Regions from separate parts of the Streptomyces sp. NPDC004667 genome, predicted to be linked through region 2. Evidence: riboswitches for the same ligand, from Rfam matches in the RefSeq annotation. Region 2 holds a riboswitch; each other region holds the start of a gene.
What was found. A riboswitch is a leader RNA that binds a small molecule or an ion and turns the genes downstream of it on or off. The one in region 2 is predicted to bind cobalamin.
Positions count from the first base shown of each region.

Region 1: it holds a riboswitch for cobalamin, as region 2 does, so the genes downstream of both, ABZW32_RS26175 (ABC transporter substrate-binding protein) here and ABZW32_RS05390 (ribonucleoside-diphosphate reductase subunit alpha) in region 2, are expected to answer to the same signal.
Region 3: it holds a riboswitch for cobalamin, as region 2 does, so the genes downstream of both, ABZW32_RS12130 (CoA-acylating methylmalonate-semialdehyde dehydrogenase) here and ABZW32_RS05390 (ribonucleoside-diphosphate reductase subunit alpha) in region 2, are expected to answer to the same signal.
Region 4: it holds a riboswitch for cobalamin, as region 2 does, so the genes downstream of both, metE (5-methyltetrahydropteroyltriglutamate--homocysteine S-methyltransferase) here and ABZW32_RS05390 (ribonucleoside-diphosphate reductase subunit alpha) in region 2, are expected to answer to the same signal.

Region 1 is NZ_JBEXKC010000053.1:41,226-46,229, reverse strand. It holds tRNA gene ABZW32_RS26190 (tRNA-Trp) at 144-217, shown strand; gene ABZW32_RS26185 (hypothetical protein) at 297-770, opposite strand; gene ABZW32_RS26180 (hypothetical protein) at 831-974, shown strand; cobalamin riboswitch at 1,532-1,675, shown strand; gene ABZW32_RS26175 (ABC transporter substrate-binding protein) at 1,710-2,711, shown strand; gene ABZW32_RS26170 (iron ABC transporter permease) at 2,708-3,754, shown strand; gene ABZW32_RS26165 (ABC transporter ATP-binding protein) at 3,751-4,581, shown strand; gene ABZW32_RS26160 (MarR family transcriptional regulator) at 4,770-5,004, opposite strand, start outside.
Region 2 is NZ_JBEXKC010000006.1:82,882-87,885, reverse strand. It holds gene ABZW32_RS05410 (carbon starvation CstA family protein) at 1-1,452, shown strand, start outside; gene ABZW32_RS05405 (YbdD/YjiX family protein) at 1,449-1,646, shown strand; gene ABZW32_RS05400 (Uma2 family endonuclease) at 1,705-2,289, opposite strand; gene ABZW32_RS05395 (GNAT family N-acetyltransferase) at 2,367-2,864, shown strand; cobalamin riboswitch at 2,927-3,055, shown strand; gene ABZW32_RS05390 (ribonucleoside-diphosphate reductase subunit alpha) at 3,196-5,004, shown strand, end outside.
Region 3 is NZ_JBEXKC010000016.1:82,351-87,354, reverse strand. It holds gene ABZW32_RS12140 (enoyl-CoA hydratase/isomerase family protein) at 1-636, opposite strand, end outside; gene ABZW32_RS12135 (acyl-CoA dehydrogenase family protein) at 633-1,787, opposite strand; gene ABZW32_RS12130 (CoA-acylating methylmalonate-semialdehyde dehydrogenase) at 1,784-3,283, opposite strand; cobalamin riboswitch at 3,471-3,656, opposite strand; gene ABZW32_RS12125 (short-chain fatty acyl-CoA regulator family protein) at 3,698-5,004, opposite strand, start outside.
Region 4 is NZ_JBEXKC010000016.1:91,500-96,503, forward strand. It holds gene ABZW32_RS12165 (MASE1 domain-containing protein) at 1-549, opposite strand, end outside; gene ABZW32_RS12170 (GAF domain-containing SpoIIE family protein phosphatase) at 657-1,934, opposite strand; cobalamin riboswitch at 2,386-2,541, shown strand; gene metE (5-methyltetrahydropteroyltriglutamate--homocysteine S-methyltransferase) at 2,731-5,004, shown strand, end outside.

The DNA of each region.
Region 1 (5,004 bases), on a different contig from region 2:
TTGTGACCGTTTTCGCCTGCTGGGCCTGTTGGGTTCGGGAGCGCGGGGGAAGGTTCCCGCCGGGCCGCCGCGAACTTTCCCCGAGTCGACACCCGAATTCAGTGGATCTTCGCGACCTGCCGTGTCATGGTTGGTCCCACCAAAGGGGTGTAGCTCAGCTGGTCAGAGCAACGGTCTCCAAAACCGTAGGCCGCAGGTTCGAATCCTGCCGCCCCTGCAAGACTCACCTTCACGAACACCGACGAACGCCCAGCGGGAACTTTCTCCCGCTGGGCGTTCGCTGTGTTTCAGGAGCGTCAGCCGTGACTGCCGCCCCGGCGGCCGGGGTTGACGAGGCCGGGCAGGCCGGGCAGGCCGGGCAGGTCGGGCAGGTCGAACAGGGAGTCGATGGAGTAGTCGGCGACCTGCCGGACGGTTTCGTCGTCAGCCCACCAGTGGCCCCACGGGCCGCGGCGGAGGTGCGCGGTCAGCAGGCCGACGGCCGCCGCGGGGAAGACGTCGTTGGCGGGGTGGTCGCCGACGTACAGGTCGGTCTCGTCGAGCCGTTCGCCGCGTCCGGCGGCCTCCCGGGCGGCGTACTCGGCCGCGACGTCGATGTCCGGGCGGAGCAGGCGAATCGCGTCGGCGTTGTCGCGGCCGTCGACGACGACGGCGCCGACCAGCCCGGACAGGGTGTGCCTGGGGACGCCGAGCCAGTCGGCCCAGCCGGCCCGGTGGCGGTCGTCGCGGGTGAGGGTCTCGCCGACGTCGAGCACGACGGTACGGATCATGCGGGCCGGCTTATGAGAGCGCGGACCGGATGGCGGGTGGGGCCCGATATCCTGTGCGACATGATCCCGACCCCTGCCGAAGACCGCGCCGCCGAGCTGAACGAGCGGATCCGCGCGCTCGTCGCGGTCGGGCAGGCGGGCTCCGACGAGTACCAGGCCCTGTTGCGCGAGTGGCTGCGGGCAACTGTCGTAGCCGCGGCCTGAGATCCGGCCGCGGCAAGCCAAGCGAACGGCGGCCTCGTGGTGTTGCGGCGGGCCGTGGACGAGGAGTGCCCCGACGTGCGGCGGCTACGGTCGCCCGAGGCCTGACGGTGCTCCGCCCCGCCGGTCTCTCGTGCCCTGAAGGGCCCGGCGGGGCGGGGCCGTGCAGCTGCAGCCCGCAGCGTCCCCGCAAGTCAGGAACTGCTCGCGGATGATGCGCCCACGCTATCCGCCACCACTGACAACGGGGCCTGACCCGGAACAGCGCACTCCGACCCGCCGGCGGGTCCGGGACGTGGACCGCCGATGTCTGTGCACCGGGCACGCGGCGCCCCTCCCGTGGGGAGCCGGGAGGGGCGCCGGCCCGGGAGGGTCCGGTGGCAGCACCGTAGACCCGCAGGTGGGGGCGACGGTAGGCATATGACAGGGCGGATTGCGGAAAGTGGAACGTCCGCCCCGGTGGTAGGAGCGACTCCTGTCGTCCCCGGGCGTTCGTGCGCCGACCCCGGTGGCGGTCGGCCGCGTTGGATCTGTGGACCCCCGTTCGAGGCAAAGGCGGCATCTGGCACACTTGTGCGGGTTGTCCCGGGCGGCGCAGGACAGGAAACCGGTGCGAATCCGGTGCGGTCCCGCCACTGTGACCGGAGTTCCGCCGACCCGCGGGCCCCGGGAGTCAGACACTGACGCGCCGCCTCTTCACTTCGACCGGGGACGAGGATCCCCCGGAGAGGCCTCGCCATGTCGCGTTCCCGCGCAACCCTGCGCTCAATCGCCGCCCTCGCCTTCCTGGTTCCCCTCGCCGCGTGCGGCGGGCCGGCCGACGGACCCGCCGGTGCGGTCCGGCCCGGCCCCGGAGCGCGGCCCGCGCCCGGGTTCCCGTACACCGTCACCAACTGCGGTGTCACCAGCACCTACCAGGCCCCGCCCGAGCGGGCCGTCACGATGAACCAGCACGCCACCGAGATCATGCTGGCCCTCGGACTGCAGGACCGGATGGTCGGCACGGCCTATCTCGACGACTCCGTGCTCCCCGCCTACCGGCCCGCCTACGACAAGATCAAGGTGCTGGCCGGCGAATACCCCTCCAAGGAGGTGCTCCTCGGAGCCGACCCCGACTTCGTGTACGGCGGTTACGCCAGCGCCTTCGACAAGGGCCAGGGCCGGGACCGTGAAGGGCTGGCCCGGTCCGGCATCGGCTCCCGGCTGAGCGTGGAGTACTGCACCCGGGGCCCGGTCGGCCTCGCCCAGCTGAAGACCGAGATCACCGAGGTCGCCCGGACCTTCGGCGTGCCCGAACGCGGCGCGGCCCTCGTCGAGGACGAGCAACGCCGCGTCGACGCCGTCACCGCGCGGCTGAAGGACGCGCCGAGGCCGCCCGTCTTCGTCTACGACTCCGGTGAGGGCTCCGCCTTCACCTCGGGTGGCAAGGGCATCGGCAACGAAATCGTCACCCTCGCCGGAGGCACGAACGTCTTCGCCGACCTCGACGACACCTTCGGCGACGTGTCCTGGGAGAAGGTCATCGAGCGCAAGCCCGAGGTCGTCCTCATCTACGACTACGGCGGCACCACCGTGGAGTCCAAGAAGCAGCGCCTGTTGAACGACCCGGCGCTGGCGGAGGTTCCCGCGGTCAAGAACCGGCGGTTCGTCGTGCTGCCGCTCTCCTCCGCCGTGCTCGGCGTCCGCGTCGCCGACGCCGTCGAGTCCCTGGGCCGCCAACTGCACCCCGACGCCGCGTGACCCGCGGCCGGACCGCCACCGTCCTCCTGCTCCTCGCCGCCGCGCTGGCGGCGTCGGCGGTGGCGGGGCTCGCCCTGGGCCCCGTACGGATCGCCCCCGGCAAGGTCCTCGACCTGGTCCTCGCCGGACCGGGCGCGCGGGGCGGAGCCTTCGCCTCCATCGTGTGGGACGTCCGCATGCCGCGCGTCCTGCTCGGTGCGGTCGTCGGCGCCGGACTCGCGGTCGCCGGCGCGGTGCTCCAGGCCCTCGTGCGCAACCCGCTCGCCGACCCCTTCCTGCTCGGCGCCTCCTCGGGCGCCTCCGCCGGGGCCGTGCTCGTCATCGTCTTCGGTACGGCCGCCGGTGCGGGCGCCGTCGGCTTCCTGGGCGGGGCCGGGGTGCCGCTCGCCGCGTTCGCCGGGTCGATGGCCGCGCTCGTCACCGTCTACGCCCTGGCCCGGCGCGGCGGCACCATGACCACCGGCCGGCTGATCCTGGCCGGAGTCGCCGTGCAGTACGTGCTCTCCGCGCTGACCAGCCTGGTGCTCGTACTGTCCGCGAGCCCCGACCAGATGCGCTCCGTGCTGTTCTGGACGCTGGGCGGCCTGGGCGGGGCCCGCTGGGACGAACTGGCCCTGCCCGCGGCCGCGCTGTTCGTCGGGACCGGTGTGCTCGTCACCCTGGCCCGGCCCCTCGACCTGCTGCTCGCGGGGGAGGAGGGCGCGCACACCCTCGGGTTGGACACCGGCCGGTTCCGGGCCGCCGCGTTCGTGCTCACCTCCCTCGTGATCGGGGTGCTGGTGGCCTCCAGCGGGGCGATCGGCTTCGTCGGGCTGATGGTTCCGCACGCCGCCCGGATGGTGGTGGGCGCCGGGCACCGCGCCCTGCTGCCCGTCGCCGCTCTGGGCGGGGCCGTGTTCCTGACGCTGGCCGACCTGCTGGCCCGTACGGCGGCCGCGCCCGAGGAGATACCGGTCGGCGTGGTCACCGCACTGGTGGGAGGGCCGTTCTTCCTGTGGATGCTGCGCAGGTCCGGCCGCGGCGAGGGGGTGGTGGGCGGATGACGGGGAGTCCGGTGGAACTCACCGTCGAGGCCGTGCGTTACGAGATCGACGGGCAGCCGCTGCTGCGCGGAGTCGACCTGACCGCCCGGCCGGGGGAGACGGTCGCCGTGGTCGGGCCGAACGGCAGCGGCAAGACCACACTGCTGCGTTGCGTCTACGGCACGCTGCGGCCCACCGCCGGCCGCGTGCTCCTCGACGGGGAGGACGCGGGCCCGATGAGCGTCAAGGAGCGGGCCCGGAAGGTGGCTGCCGTTCCCCAGGACGGCGCCGGCGCCCTGGGCCTGACGGTCCGGGAGGCCGTCGCCATGGGGCGCAGCCCGCACAAGCGGTTCTGGGAACAGGACGGCCCGGGGGACGCACTGCGCGTCGACAGGGCCCTGGAGACGGTCGGCGCGGCCGCCTTCGCGGCTCGGCGCTTCGAGGAACTGTCCGGCGGGGAACGCCAGCGCGCGCTCGTCGCCCGCGCCCTCGTCCAGGAAACGGGCCTCCTCGCCCTGGACGAGCCGACCAACCACCTCGACATCCGCTACCAGCTGGAGGTCCTGGACCTGGTGAGCGGCCTGCCCACGACGAGCCTGCTGGTCCTGCACGACCTCAACCTGGCGGCCTCCTTCTGCGACCGGCTGTACGTCCTGGCGGGCGGCCGGGTGGTCGCGGCGGGGGTGCCGGGCGACGTGCTGACGGAGGACCTGCTGGCCGAGGTCTATGGTGTCCGCACGCGCATCGGCACCCACCCGACCACGGGCGCCCCCAGCATCGTCTATCTCCCCCCGGAACCGCCCGCCGCACGACGGCGACACGCACCGGGCGGAACGGCCGGGCCCTGACGCACGTTCACGTCCCGTGCCGAGGGGGCGCGTCGGCCGGGCGTGACGCCCCCGCCTCCTGCGGGCTCGGACGGGGCGGGTCGAGGTGCGCCCCGCCCGGCCGTGGCAGACCCGGTCAGGGCCGCGCCGGGGCTGGGGCTGGGGCCGGGGCTGGCGCTCGGGGTCGGGTCTGGGGCCGGGGCTTGGGGTCACTCCTCGGGGAGGGCCAGGCGGCGCAGGAGGGGCAGGGCCTCGTCCAGGGGGACGACGCGGAAGAACTCCGCATCGGCGGCCTCGACGGCGGCGATCGCCCGGGGCGCCAGCTCGGCGCCCGCCTCCGTGACCCGGAGCCGTTTGGCCCGGGTGTCGGCCGGGTCGACCTCCCGCTCGACGAGCCCCTTCTGCTCCAGGGCCCGAAGCACCTGGGAGGTCATTTTGACGTCC
Region 2 (5,004 bases):
GGCGGCTGGGTCGCCGAGTCCTCCTGGGCGGAGTTCTTCACCCTGGAGAAGGAGACCCTGGTCATCTGGATGATCGTCTACGGCTTCATCGCCTCGGTGCTGCCCGTGTGGCTGCTGCTCGCGCCGCGCGACTACCTGTCCACCTTCATGAAGGTGGGCACGATCGCGCTGATGGCGGTCGGCGTGGTCGTCGCGATGCCGACGCTGAAGATGCCCGCGGTCACCGACTTCGCCACCCGCGGGGACGGCCCGGTCTTCGCCGGCTCGATGTTCCCCTTCGTCTTCATCACCATCGCCTGCGGAGCGCTGTCCGGCTTCCACTCGCTGGTCGCCTCCGGCACCACCCCGAAGATGATCCAGAAGGAGACCCAGGTCCGGGTCATCGGCTACGGCGCGATGCTCACCGAGTCCTTCGTCGCGATCATGGCCGTGATCGCCGCGTGCATCATCGAGCCCGGCCTGTTCTTCGCGGTCAACTCCCCCGCCGGGGTCATCGGCACCACCGTCCAGACCGCCTCCGAGGCCGTCACCCACTTCGGCTTCGCCATCACCCCGGACGCCCTCGCGCAGGCCGCGAAGGACGTGGAGGAGGCGAGCCTGCTGTCCCGTACGGGTGGTGCGCCGACCTTCGCACTCGGGATGTCGGAGATCTTCTCCTCCGTCATCGGCGGAGCCGGCATGAAGGCGTTCTGGTACCACTTCGCCATCATGTTCGAGGCCCTCTTCATCCTGACCACGGTCGACGCGGGTACCCGCGTCGGGCGGTTCATGCTCCAGGACACCCTCGGCAACGTGCACAAGTCCTTCAAGGACGTCAGCTGGAAGCCTGGCGTCTGGCTGGCCAGCGCGATCGTGGTCGGCGGCTGGGGCTACTTCCTGTGGGTCGGAGTGAAGGACCCGCTGGGCGGCATCAACCAGCTCTTCCCGCTGTTCGGGATCGCGAACCAGCTGCTCGCCGCGGTGGCCCTGGCCGTCTGCACCACGCTGCTGGTGAAGTCGGGACGGCTCAAGTGGGCCTGGGTCACCGGGGTCCCGCTCGCCTGGGACGTGGCCGTCACCCTCACCGCGAGTTACCAGAAGATCTTCTCCGATGACGTGAAGGTCGGCTTCTTCGCCCAGCGCGACAAGTACCAGACCGGCATCGACGCGGGGAAGGTGCTGCCGCCCGCCAAGACCATGGACGACATGCACACCGTGGTCACCAACGCCACGGTCGACGGCGTCTTGTCGGTGCTGTTCGCCGTCCTGATCCTGATCGTGCTGGCCGACGCCGCCCGGACCTGCCTCAAGGCCGTCGCCGACCCGGGCTCCGTGCGGCTCTCCGAGGTGCCGTGGACCGAGTCGAAGATCGTCGCCCCGGCCGGCCTGCTGGCCTCCGCCGAGGAGAAGGCCGAGCTCGCGGCGGCCGGCCTCGACTCCGGCGGCGGCCGGGTCAAGGAGCCCGCGGCATGAGCGGGGTCCGCTCGGCGCTGGCCAAGGCGCGGTTCTACGTCCGGGAGTTCTCCGGCGAGGGCGCGTACGACCGCTACGTCGCCCACGCCCGCTCCCACGACCCGGACGCCGAGGTCATGACCCGGCGCGCCTTCGAGCGGGCCCGCACCGACGCCCGCGAGGCGGACCCCCGCGAGGGCTTCCGCTGCTGCTGAACCGCTGCCGCACGCACGAAGGGCCCCGCCGGACACCCGGCGGGGCCCTTCGGCGTACTCAGCGCACCCAGTCCTTGAGGGGCTCACTCGGAAAGGCGAACCCGACGGGCTCGGGCAGCTCGACGTCCTTACCGAAGGGAACAGTGCGCACCGTCTCGTACAGCATCCCGTTGGGATCGCTGTGGACGTGCACCAGGCAGTTGTCCCGATCGATGAGGAGGTACACGGGGATGCCGGTAGCCGCGTACGCACGGGGCTTCGCCTTGCGATCGCGTTCGTCGGTGTCGGAGTCATACGACGTGACCTCGACGACCATCAGGACAGGAGCCGGGTCGGCCCACTCCCCCTGTCCTTCGAATGCGCCGTCCGGCGCGAGGGACGCGTCCGGGCGCGCCCGGCCCGAACGGTACTGGTCGATCTTCAGGCCGCGTTCCACGTGGAGCCAGACCTCCGGCCTGTGCTGCATGCAGATGCGGGACAGCCACACGACGATCCGGTCGTGATCTCCGTCGGGCACTGCCTTGACCCCCAGCTTTCCGTCGATGAACTCCAGCCGCAGCCCCTCCACCTCTCTGGCGGCTATACGCGCGAGGATCTCGAACTCCTCGGTCAGCATCTGGGGACGGTCGGTCATCACGGTCACGCCTCGCTCGCCTTCCTCGACGGTGCTGGTTCGACGATAGCGCCGGGCACCGTCACGCGTGGCGCACACTCGACGGCATGGACATCGAGATCAGGGCGGCCCTGCCCGTCGAGTACGAGCGGCTCGGGGAGATCACCGGCCGGGCCTACACCGGAGACGGGCTGCTCGACCTGAACGAGGACGACCACTACCTGAACGTCCTGCGCGACGTCGCCGGCCGGGCCGGCCACGGGGAGGTGATCGTCGCGGCCCGGGACGGCGAGGTACTCGGAGGAGTGACGTTCGCCGCACCCGGAAGCCCCCTCGCCGACATCGCGGGCCCCCACGAGGCCGAGTTCCGGATGCTGGCCGTGGCCGCCGAGGCGCGCGGGGCGGGGGTCGGGGAGGCCCTGGTGCGGGCCTGCGTCGACCGGGCGCGGGCCCTGGACGGGGTGACGGCGCTGGTGCTGTCCACCCAGCCCGCCATGCGGGGCGCGCAGCGGATCTACGCCCGCCTGGGTTTCGTACGCACTCCCGAGCGGGACTGGGCGCCGATCCCCGCGCTGACCCTGCTCACGTACCGGCTGGAGCTGTAACACCACGCTCAGCAAGGGGCCGACACAACATGTGGGGGGTCACGCATCGGGGCGCCCCCACATGTATGCTCATCCTCGCTGTCGCCGCAGGGGAATCCGGTGTGAATCCGGAACTGTCCCGCAACGGTATGACGTGCACCCATTGGTGCATTCCGCAAGTCCGAGGACCTGCCGGCAGCGCGCCCGGATCGACCGAACCGGGTAGAGACACGTCCGGGCCTCGCGGTTGGGCCGGTGGACGCCATGCGGCACGTCGCGCCTTCCCGTGCGCCCGCATGCGCCCGCCCGCGCCCCCGCCGATGACCGGGCCGAGCGAGGGAGAGCTCCCGCCGTGACCATCGCGCCTTCCGCACCGCGCGCCGAGTCCACTTCTGGCGACACCACCGAAGGCCCGGGGGCCGCGCTGCTGCGTACTCTCACCGAGCTGACCGTCGACCTCCCCGACACCGACCCGGGCCGGGTCGCCGCCGCCGCCCTGCGCGGGCGCAGCGCCCTCGCGGACGAGGCCGAGCTGCGGGGGCTGGCCACCGAGGCCGCCGCGGGCCTGATCTCCGAGGACCCGGCGTACTCCCGCCTCGCCGCCCGCCTGCTCACGCTGGCCGTCGCCGACGAGGCCGCGGGCCAGGGCTCGGGCTCCTTCGCCGAGTCCGTCGCCGTCGGCCACCGCGAGGGCCTGATCGCGGACCGCACCGCCGAGTTCGTCGCCCTCCACGCGGCCCGCCTGAACTCCCTGGTCGAGCACGCGCTCGCCGAGGGCGCGGACGACCGCTTCGGCTTCTTCGGTCTGCGCACCCTGCACAGCCGCTACCTGCTGCGCCACCCGATCACCCGTCAGGTGATCGAGACCCCGCAGTACTTCATGCTGCGCGTGGCCTGCGGCCTCGCCGAGAACGACACCGTCCAGGCCGTCGAGGAAGTCGCCTCCCTCTACCGGCTGATGAGCCGCCTGGACTACCTGCCGTCCTCCCCCACGCTCTTCAACTCCGGCACCCGCCACCCGCAGATGTCCTCCTGCTACCTGCTGGACTCCCCGCTGGACGAGCTGGACTCGATCTACGACCGCTACCACCAGGTCGCCCGCCTCTCCAAGCACGCCGGCGGCATCGGTCTGTCGTACTCGCGCATCCGCGCCCGCGGCTCCCTGATCCGCGGCACCAACGGCCACTCCAACGGCATCGTGCCATTCCTGAAGACCCTCGACGCCTCCGTCGCCGCCGTGAACCAGGGCGGCCGCCGCAAGGGCGCCGCCGCCGTCTACCTGGAGACCTGGCACGCGGACATCGAGGAGTTCCTGGAGCTCCGCGACAACACCGGTGAGGACCAGCGCCGCACCCACAACCTGAACCTGGCCCACTGGGTGCCGGACGAGTTCATGCGCCGCGTGAACGCCGACGCCGACTGGTCGCTGTTCTCCCCGGCCGACGTCCCCGAGCTGGTGGACCTGTGGGGCGACGAGTTCGACGCCGCCTACCGCAAGGCCGAGGCGTCGGGCCTGGCCCGCAAGACCATGCCCGCCCGCGACCTGTACGGCCGGATGATGCGCACCCTCGCGCAGACCGGCCAGGGCTGGATGACCTTCAAGGACGCCTCCAACCGCACGGCGAACCAGACCGCCGAGCCGGGCACGGTCGTCCACTCCTCCAACCTCTGCACCGAGATCATCGAGGTCACCAACGACGGCGAGACGGCCGTCTGCAACCTCGGCTCGGTCAACATGGGCGCCTTCGTGGTGGACGGGGACATCGACTGGGAGCGCCTGGACGAGACCGTCCGCACGGCCGTGACCTTCCTCGACCGCGTGGTGGACATCAACTTCTACCCGACCGAGCAGGCGGGCCGCTCCAACTCCCGCTGGCGGCCGGTGGGCCTGGGCGCGATGGGCCTCCAGGACGTCTTCTTCAAGCTGAAGATGCCCTTCGACTCCCCCGAGGCGAAGGCCCTGTCCACCAAGCTCTCCGAGCGCATCATGCTGGCCGCCTACGAGGCCTCCTGCGACCTCGCCGAGCGCAGCGGCCCCCTCCCGGCCTGGGAGCAGACCCGCACCGCCCGCGGCGTGCTGCACCCCGACCACTTCGACGTCGAGCTGAACTGGCCGGAGCGCTGGGACGCCCTGCGCGCCCGCATCGCGAAGACCGGCATG
Region 3 (5,004 bases), on a different contig from region 2:
CAGCACTTCGTGTACGGAGTCCACGGCCAGCTCCCGGGACAGCGCGGGCAGCGCCCGTGCCGGGACGAAGTGGTCGGCGAGCCCGCACAGCAGCGCGTCCGCGGCGCCGACCGGGGCTCCGGTGAGTGCCAGGTGGGTGCCGAGCTCTCCCGGAGCCAGCGCGAGGAGGTAGGTCCCGCCGACGTCGGGGACGAAACCGATGCCGGTCTCGGGCATGGCGATCTTGGAGCGTTCGGTGACGATCCGGACGCTGCCGTGGGCGGAGATGCCGACTCCGCCGCCCATGACGATGCCGTCCATGAGGGCGACGTAGGGCTTCGGGTAGCGGGCGATCAGCGCGTTGAGGCGGTACTCGTCCCGCCAGAAGTCCGCCGAGGCGGTGCCGCCGGCGCGGGCGTCCTCGTGGATCGCCCGGATGTCACCGCCCGCGCACAGGCCCCGGCCGCCTGCGCCGTCGATGACCACCACTTCGACGCCGGGGTCCTCGGCCCAGGCGGTGAGGGCCTGCTCGATGCGGAGCACCATGGGGTGGCTGAGGGCGTTGAGTGCCTTGGGGCGGTTGAGGGTGATGTACGCGGCGTGGCCCTCGGTGCGCAGGAGGACGTGGTCGCGGTCTTCAGGGGCTTCGTGGCTCATCGCAGGGTCTCCGTGAGTCCGCGCGCGACGATGACGCGCATGACCTCGTTCGTGCCTTCCAGGATCTGGTGGACCCGCAGGTCGCGGACGATCTTCTCGATGCCGTACTCGCTGAGGTACCCGTATCCGCCGTGCAGCTGGAGGGCCGCGTCGGCCACCGCGTACCCGGTGTCGGTGGCGAACCGCTTGGCCATCGCGCACAGGCGCGGGGCCAGAGGGTCGCCGCTGTCCAGGGACTCGGCGGCCTGCCGCACCAGCGCCCGGGCGGCGGCGAGTTCGGTGGCCATGTCGGCCAGCCGGAACTGGAGCGCCTGAGCGTCCAGGAGTCGGCTGCCGAAGGCCTCGCGGTCGGCCAGGTAGGACAGCGAGCGGTCGAGGGCGCTCTGCGCCCCGCCGAGGGAACAGGCGGCGATGCCGAGCCGGCCGCCGTTGAGGCCGTTCATGGCGATGCGGAAGCCATCGCCTTCCGCGCCGAGCCGCCGGTCGGCAGGAATGCGAACACCGTCGAGGACCACCTGACGGGTCGGCTGGGCGTTCCAGCCCATCTTGCGCTCGTTGGGACCGAAGGAGACTCCCGGGTCCTCGCGCTCGACGACGAAGGCGGAGATCCCGCCCGGTCCGGGTTCGCCGGTCCGGGCCATGACCACGTAGACGTCCGAGGCGCCGGCACCGGAGATGAACTGCTTGACCCCGGTGAGCACGTAGTGGTCGCCGTGGCGTTCGGCGCGGGTGCGCAGCGCGGCGGCGTCCGAGCCCGCGCCCGGTTCGGTCAGGCAGTAGCTGCCCAGGGTCGCCGCGGAGCAGAGGCCGGGCAGCCGGCGGGTGCGCTGGGCGTCGTCTCCGTAGCGGTCGATCATCCAGGCGACCATGTTGTGGATGGAGAGGTAGCCCGCGATGGACGGACAGCCGGTCGCGAGGGTCTCGAAGACGAGGACGCCGTCGCTGCGGGAGAGGCCGGAGCCGCCGTGTTGCTCGCTTACGTACACGCCGGCGAGGCCGAGTGCGGCCGCCCGGCGGATGACGTCGACGGGGAAGTGCTTGTCCTGGTCCCAGGCCACGGCATGGGGGGCCAGCTGCTCCTGCGCGAAGTCGAGGGTGACCTCGGTCAGCGCGAGCTGGTCCTCGGTGAGGGTGGTGGTCACGGCGGTCACCCCATCGTGGGGATGGTGAAGCTCGCGCCTTCCTTGACCCCGGAGGGCCAGCGCGAGGTGACGGTCTTGGTACGGGTGTGGAAGCGGATCGAGTCCGGGCCGTGCTGGTTGAGGTCGCCGAAGCCGGAGCGCTTCCAGCCGCCGAAGGTGTGGTAGGCCACGGGCACCGGGATGGGGACGTTGACGCCGACCATGCCGGTGTTGACCCGCCGGGTGAACTCGCGGGCGGTGTCCCCGTCCCGGGTGAAGATCGCCACGCCGTTGCCGTACGGGTGCTCGCTCGGCAGGCGCAGTGCCTCCTCGAAGTCGGCGGCGCGGACCACCGTCAGGACGGGGCCGAAGATCTCCTCGCGGTAGACGCGCATCTGCGGGGAGACGCGGTCGAAGAGGGTGGCTCCGGCGAAGAAGCCGTTCTCGTGGCCGGGGAGGGTGAAGTCACGCCCGTCGACGACCAGTTCGGCCCCTTCGTTGACGCCGATGTCGACGTAGCGGCGGACCCGGTCGAGGGCGTCCTGGCTGACCAGAGGACCGAAGTCCGCGTCCGGGTCGTCGGAGCGCCCGATCTTCAAGGTGGCGATGCGGTCCTTGAGTGCGGCCACCAGGCGGTCCGCCGTCTCCTCGCCCACGGGCACGGCCACGGAGATCGCCATGCAGCGCTCGCCCGCCGAGCCGTAGCCCGCGCCGATCAGGGCGTCCACGGCCTGGTCGAGGTCCGCGTCGGGCATCACGATCATGTGGTTCTTGGCCCCGCCGAAGCACTGGGCGCGCTTGCCGTGCGCGGCGGCCGTGGCGTAGATGTGCGCGGCGATCGGCGTGGAGCCGACGAAGCCGAGCGCCTGGACGCGGGGGTCTTCCAGGAGGGTGTCGACGGCCTCCTTACCGCCGTTGACGACGTTCAGCACGCCCGGCGGCAGCCCCGCCTCCAGGAACAGCTCCGCCAGGCGCAGCGGTACGGACGGATCGCGCTCGGAGGGCTTGAGGATGAACGCGTTTCCGCAGGCCAGGGCCGGTGCGGCCTGCCAGAGCGGAATCATGGCGGGGAAGTTGAACGGGGTGATGCCCGCGACGACGCCGAGGGGGCTGCGCAGGGAGTGCACGTCGATGCCGGTGCCGGCGTTGTCGGTGAACTCGCCCTTGAGGAGGTGGGGGATCCCGGCGGCGAACTCGACCACTTCCAGGCCGCGTTGGAGGTCGCCGTGGGCGTCGGCGACGGTCTTGCCGTGCTCGGCGGACAACAGCCGTGCCAGATCGTCCCGTTCGCCCTCGACCAGCTGGAGGAAGCGCAGCAGGACGCGGGCGCGCCGCTGGGGGTTCCACTGACCCCAGGCGGCCTGCGCCTGCTCGGCGTCGGCGACGGCGGCCTCGGTGTCGGCGCGCCCGGCCAGCGGGACCCGGGCCTGGACGGCGCCGGTGTTGGGGTCGTACACGTCGGCGAAGAGCCCGGAGGTGCCGGTGGTGTGCTTTCCGCCGATGAAATGGGTGAGTTCGCGGACCATGGGTGCCTGCTCTCGTCAGGTGAGATCCGAGGGATGGCAGGGCCGACTCGCGGGCGGGCCCGATGGGGCACGCCGCGGGGAGGGCCGTGGGACTACGAGCGCGCCAGATCGGTGTGCGCGCGCTCCGCCGGATCACCAGGGTCGTGGGTACAAACCGGTGCCATGCGTGTCTGCTCCATCCTCGTGGACAACACGGAACATCCGCGGCCGGTATCCTGACTCCCGGATCCCCGCGCGCCGCCCGCCTTCCCGACAGACCTCGTCAGTGGCGTGTGGATGGCAGCACACTCCCCGGTCACAGTGGCGGGACCGTGCCGGATTCACACCGGCTTCCCTGCACCGCGGACCTTGTGCCACGAACATATAGTTGGACGTCCTAGTAAGTCCAGACCCACCGCTCGGGCGGCCCTGGAGTCACGCGCGGTCGCGGGCCACGGGGTACGGGACGAAGGTGCTGCTGTTCTCGTCGACCGCGAGCGTGCGGCCCAGGGGCGGGACGGCGCGCTGCGGGCAGTCGAGACGTTCGCACAGCCTGCAGCCCATGCCGATGGGAGTGGCGGCCGAGGCGTTGTCCAGGTCGAGGCCGTCGGAGTACACGAGCCGCGACGCGTGGCGGATCTCGCAGCCGAGGCCGATGGCGAAGGTCTTGCCGGGTTCGCCCCAGCCGCCGCGGTGGCGGGTGACGGCGCGCGCGGTCCACAGGTGGCGCTGCCCGTCGGGCATGGCGGCGATCTGTACGTGGATGCGGCCGGGGGCGGCGAAGGCCTCGTAGACGTTCCACAGCGGGCAGGTGCCGCCGGCCCGGGAGAAGTGGAACCCGGTGGCGGACTGCCGCTTGGACATGTTTCCGGCCCGGTCCACGCGGACGAAGGAGAACGGCACCCCGCGCAACCTGGCGCGCTGCAGGGTGCTCAGGCGGTGGCAGACGGTCTCGTAACCGATGCCGAAGTGGTCGGTGAGGCGTTCGATGTCGTAGCGGAATTCCTCGGCGGCGGTGTGGAAGGCGCGGTACGGGAGGACCAGGGCGGCCGCGAAGTAGTTGGCGATGCCGATCCGGGCCAGGGCGTGGGCGGGGGAGCCGGGCTCGAAGTCCTCGGCGGCCAGCCGGTCCAGCTCGTCGCCGTACTCCAGCAGGGCGAGCTGCGTGGCCATCCGGAACGCCTGCTGGCCGGGCCGGAGCCGGCCGGACAGGTGCAGGACGCGCGTGCGGGCGTCGAAGCGGTGGAGTCGGTCCGCGTCGGGGGCGGGGCGGGCCCCGTGCCGGTCGGCGTCGGGGGCGGGGCGGATCCCGTGCCGGTCGGCGTCGGGGGCGGGGCGGATCCCGTGCCGGTCCGCGTCGGGGGCGAGGCGGATCCCGTGCCGGTCGCCGAGGCGGTTCGAAAGCGCCCGGACGACCTCGCCGGTGCGGATGCCGACCTCCCGGGCCAGGTCCTCGGCGGCGAGGTCGGTGTCGTGCAGGTAGTTCCGGCGCCGGTAGAAGAACTCGCGGATCTCCTCGTGGGGTGAGCGCGGAGCGGCCGGGTCGCCGCCGCGTCCGTCCGCGGTGTCCGCGAGCCGCTCGGTCAGCAGCTGGGCGCGTCGGCCGAGGTCCAGCAGGACGGAGGCGACGGCGGGCATCCGGGTGGCGAGTTCGGCCAGGTCGGAGGGGGAGACGCGGGCCTCGGCGACCTCGCCCGCCAGGGCCTCGCGCAGATCGGCGACGAGGCGGCCCGTGTCGCGTT
Region 4 (5,004 bases), on a different contig from region 2:
CCGGCGCGCGGAGCTGAGGACGAGCAGGACCGGCGTGACCAGCAGGACGCCCATCGCGTCGCCGGTCCACCAGACCCACCACGAGGGCCAGAACCCGCCCATGGGCAGTGCGCCGGCCAGGTGCAGGGTACCGATCCCCACGGTCGCGCTGATGAGCATGCCGGCGAACGCGCCGAGGAAGACCAGGGCGAGCGCGTCCCGCAATCGGTTCATCCGGGTGCGGAAGCCGACGAGGCGAAGGAGCGCGTAGGAGGACAGGGATCCGAGGGTGTTACCCGCCGTGATGGCCAGGATGACGGTGAGCGACGGCCCGGGTGAGAGGTTGACCAGGAACGCTCCGAGCGCGATACCCGGCCAGATCCGGGGGCCGAGCAGGAGCAGACCGGCCAGGGCGATCCCGGTGGGGGGCCACAGCGGTGACACCTGACCGCGCACGAGCTGCTGGAGCAGCCCGAGCTCGCCCCCGGCGTAGTACAGCGCGGCGACGGCTCCGCTCTGCAGGGCCGTCGCGCCGGCGCTCCGAAGCCTGTGGCGCCACGCGTCGGTCATCGGGAGTTCTGTCCCTGCTCTCGTCCCTCGCTGATCTGTCCATCTTGCACCCCTGCGGGCTCCGCCACGCGGCCACCCGCACGCGTCCCCGATGCCCGCCGGCGGCTTCAGCCCGGGATGCGCAGGGCGAGTACGGCCATGTCGTCGTGCCCGTCACTGGGATGCCCGTCGGCCAGCGCCCGTACGAAGTCCTGCAGGGGCAGGGAGGCGTGCGCGGCGGCGAGCTCGGCCAGTGCGTCCAGGCTCTCGTCGATGGGGCGGCCGGGGTGTTCGACGAGGCCGTCGGTGAACAGGACCACCGTGGTGCCGGGGGGCAGCGGGTGGGTGTGGTCCGGGCGCCGCTGCTCGCTGTCGACGTTCAGTGGCAGTCCGGGTTCGCCGAAGAGGTAGCGGGGCCGGGCTCCGGGAGTGATCAGCAGCGGGGGGACATGGCCCGCGGTGCTCCAGAGCATCCTCCAGCCGCCCCCCGCGGGTTCGATGCGCGCCAGGCCGGTGGTGGTGACCGGGTTGTCGGTGATGGCCTGCAGGGTCCGGTCGAGCTGGGTGAGGACCGCGCTGGGCGGACCGCCCAGTTCGAACAGCAGGGAGCGCAGCATGTTGCGGGTGGAGGCCATGACCGCGGCCGCGTGCAGATCGTGGCCGACCACGTCGCCGATGACGAGCGCCACGGCGCCGTCGGGCAGGGGGATGGCGTCGTACCAGTCCCCGCCGAGGGGGTTGGGCTCGGCGGCGGGCCGGTAGATGGCGGCGGCGGTGAAGGGTCCCAGGTCGGGCAGCGTGGGCAGCAGGAGCCGCTGGAACTGTTCGGAAGAGGCCCGGACCCGTTCGAGGAGGCGGACGTTGTCGATCGCGATGCCGGCGGCGCCGGCGAGGGCGACGACCATGTTCTCGTCGTGGGCGTCGAAGGCCCGCCCGTCACTGCGCTCGGACAGGTAGAGGTCTCCGTAGGTCTCGCCGCGGACGCTGATGGCGACGCCGAGGAGCGTGCTCATCCGTGGGTGGCCGGGCGGGAACCCGACCGAGGACGGATGGGCGGAGATGTCGTCCACCCGCAGCGGCTCGGGGTGGCGGATCAGGTATCCGAGTACGCCCAGGCCACGGGGGAACCCGACGTCGGCCAGGACCGCCCGTTCCTCCTCGGAGAGGCCGACTGCGATGAACCGCGCCAGCCGCTCGCCTGATTCGTCCAGTACGCCCAGTGCCCCGAAGCGGGCGCCGACCAGCTCCATGGCGGTGGTCACGATGCGGTTCAGCACCGCCGGCAGCTCCACCTCCCGGGTGATGGCCACCACCGCGCCCAGCAGGCCCTCGATCCGGGCCCGCGCCGCGGCCAGGGCCTGCAGCCGCTCTTCGATCCGGCCCAGCTCGGCTTCCAGACGCAGCAACGGGTCGGATTTGGGCGGTCGCCCGGCCCGCTCCCACTCCCTGCCGCCCGCCATCACGATCGCCCGGTGGACCGGGACACGGACGTCTGCTCCCGCCCACCGCACCGGGCGCCGGACGCCACCGCGGCGGCATGCGCGCGAGCCGGTGCTCTTCCCGCGTCCCCGGTGCCCGCCCGGTGCTCGCGCCGGATCCGGTCATCACGCCGCTCAAGCGATCGGTACACCCACGGACTCCTGACACGACCGTGCAACGGCCCACAGGATGGCCCGCCGACGGCGCGGCACCGGGTATTGCGCCGAAGGCGGCATGTCGCACGCGATCGGCGTGCTCGCGCCCCGCCGTGTCTCGTTTCACCATCCGGATGATGGACGGGACTCGCCGCTGGGCGATCTTCCGTCCTAGGGTGGCCGGTGCAGCTGGTTCGCCCCGTCCGCCAGGCGGGATGCGTCGTAAGAGGGAACCCGGTGGGAATCCGGGACTGCCCCGCAGCGGTGAGCGGGAACGACCGCCGTCATACGCACTGGGACCGGACAACGGTCCTGGGAAGCGACGGCCAGTAGGTGCCCGCCGGGAGACCGGCAGGCGTGCCCGCGAGTCCGAAGACCTGCCCGTTGCCCGCACGCGGACGTATTCCGCGGGCGGATGTCCCGGTGACCTCGTGGGCGGGTCGGCGTACACGGCGAGCGGCGCGTGCGGTGTTCTCTTCCCGCAACGCGTACCGCGCGTTCTGTCGTCCCTTCGCGTCCGCGTCCCGTCTCCGGGATGTTCTGGACACATCTCGCGAAGGAGAGTTCCGTGACAGCGAAGCACGCGGCAGCGGCAGCACGAGCCACCGTGTACGGCTACCCCCGTCAGGGTCAGAACCGCGAACTGAAGAAGGCCGTCGAGGGCTACTGGAAGGGCCGCGTCACCGCCGACGCCCTCCGGCAGACCGCGGCCGACCTCCGCCGCACGAACTGGCGGCAGCTGACCGAGGCAGGCATCCACGAGGTGCCGACCGGCGATTTCTCGTACTACGACCACGTCCTGGACACCAGTGTGATGGTCGGCGCCGTCCCCGGGCGGCACCGGACGGCGGTCGCCGCCGACGCCCTCGACGGCCTCTTCGCGATGGCCCGCGGCACCCGGGACGTCGCCCCGCTCGAAATGACCAAGTGGTTCGACACGAACTACCACTACCTGGTCCCCGAGCTCGGCCCCGACACCGACTTCACCGCCGACTCCACGAAGCAGGTCGCCGAGCTGAAGGAGGCCCTCACGCTCGGACACACGGCCCGCCCCGTCCTCGTCGGCCCCGTCACCTACCTCCTGCTGGCCAAGCCCGCCCCGGGCGTGGCCGCCGACTTCCGGCCGATCACCCTGCTCGACCGGCTGCTGCCCGTCTACGCCCGGGTCCTCGCCGATCTGCGCGCCGCCGGCGCCGAGTGGGTCCAGCTGGACGAACCGGCCCTGGTCCAGGACCGCACCCCGGCCGACCTGAACGCCGCCGCCCGCGCCTACCGCGAGCTGGGGGCGGCCATCGACCGCCCGAAGCTGCTGGTCGCCTCGTACTTCGGCCGGCTCGGCGGCGCCCTCCAGGTGCTCGCCGCCGCCCCCGTCGAGGGCCTCGCGCTGGACTTCACCGACGCCGGCGCCGCGAACCTCGCCGACCTCGCGGCCGTCGGCGGACTGCCCGGCAAGCGGCTCGTGGCGGGGGTGGTCAACGGCCGCAACATCTGGATCAACGACTACCGGAAGTCCCTGGCCACCCTCGGGACCCTGCTGGGCCTCGCCGGCCGGGTCGACGTCGCCGCCTCCTGCTCGCTGCTGCACGTCCCGCTGGACGCCTCGGCCGAGCGTGACATCGACCCACAGATCCGGCGCTGGCTCGCCTTCGCCCGGCAGAAGACCGCCGAGATCACCACCCTCGCCCGCGGCCTCGCCCAGGGCACCGACACGATCGCCGCCGAACTCGCCGCGAACCGGGCCGACCTGGCTTCCCGCGCGGCCTCCGCCCTCACCCACGACCCCTCCGTCCGGGCCCGGACCGCCGCCATCGGCGACGCCGACGCGCGCCGGGCACAGCCCTACGCGCAGCGCACCGCCGCCCAGCGCGCCCACCTGGGCCTGCCGCTCCTGCCGACGACCACCATCGGCTCGTTCCCGCAGACCGACGAGCTGCGCCTCGCCCGCGCCGACCTGCGGGCCGGCCGGATCGACACGGCCGGCTACGAGGAGCGGATCAAGGACGAGATCCGCCGGGTCCTCTCCTTCCAGGAGGCGGCCGGGATCGACGTCCTGGTGCACGGCGAACCCGAACGAAACGACATGGTGCAGTACTTCGCCGAGCAGCTCACCGGCTACGTCGCCACCCGGCACGGCTGGGTGCAGTCCTACGGCACCCGCTACGTCCGCCCGCCGGTCCTGGCCGGGGACGTCTCCCGCCCCGCGCCGATGACCGTGCGCTGGACCTCGTACGCCCAGTCGCGGACGGCCAAGCCGGTCAAGGGCATGCTGACCGGCCCGGTCACCATGCTCGCCTGGTCCTTCGTACGCGACGACCAGCCCCTCGGGGACACCGCCCGCCAGGTGGCCCTCGCCCTGCGCGACGAGGTGAACGACCTGGAGGCCATCGGCACCTCCGTCATCCAGGTCGACGAGCCGGCCCTGCGCGAGACCCTCCCGCTGCGGGCCGCCGACCACGCGGAGTACCTCGCCTGGGCCACCGAGTCCTTCCGGCTCACCACCAGCGGTGTCCGGCCGGACACCCAGATCCACACCCACATGTGCTACGCGGAGTTCGGCGACATCGTCCAGGCCATCGACGACCTCGACGCCGACGTCATCAGCCTGGAGGCCGCCCGTTCCCACATGCAGGTCGCCGACGAGCTGGCCGCGCACGGCTACCCCCGCGAGGCCGGTCCCGGCGTCTGGGACATCCACTCCCCGCGCGTTCCCGGCGCCGAGGAGGCGGCCGCGCTGCTCCGCAAGGGACTCGCGGCCATCCCGGCCGAACGGCTCTGGGTCAACCCCGACTGCGGCCTGAAGACCCGCGGCTGGCCCGAAACCCGCGCCTCCCTGGAGAACCTC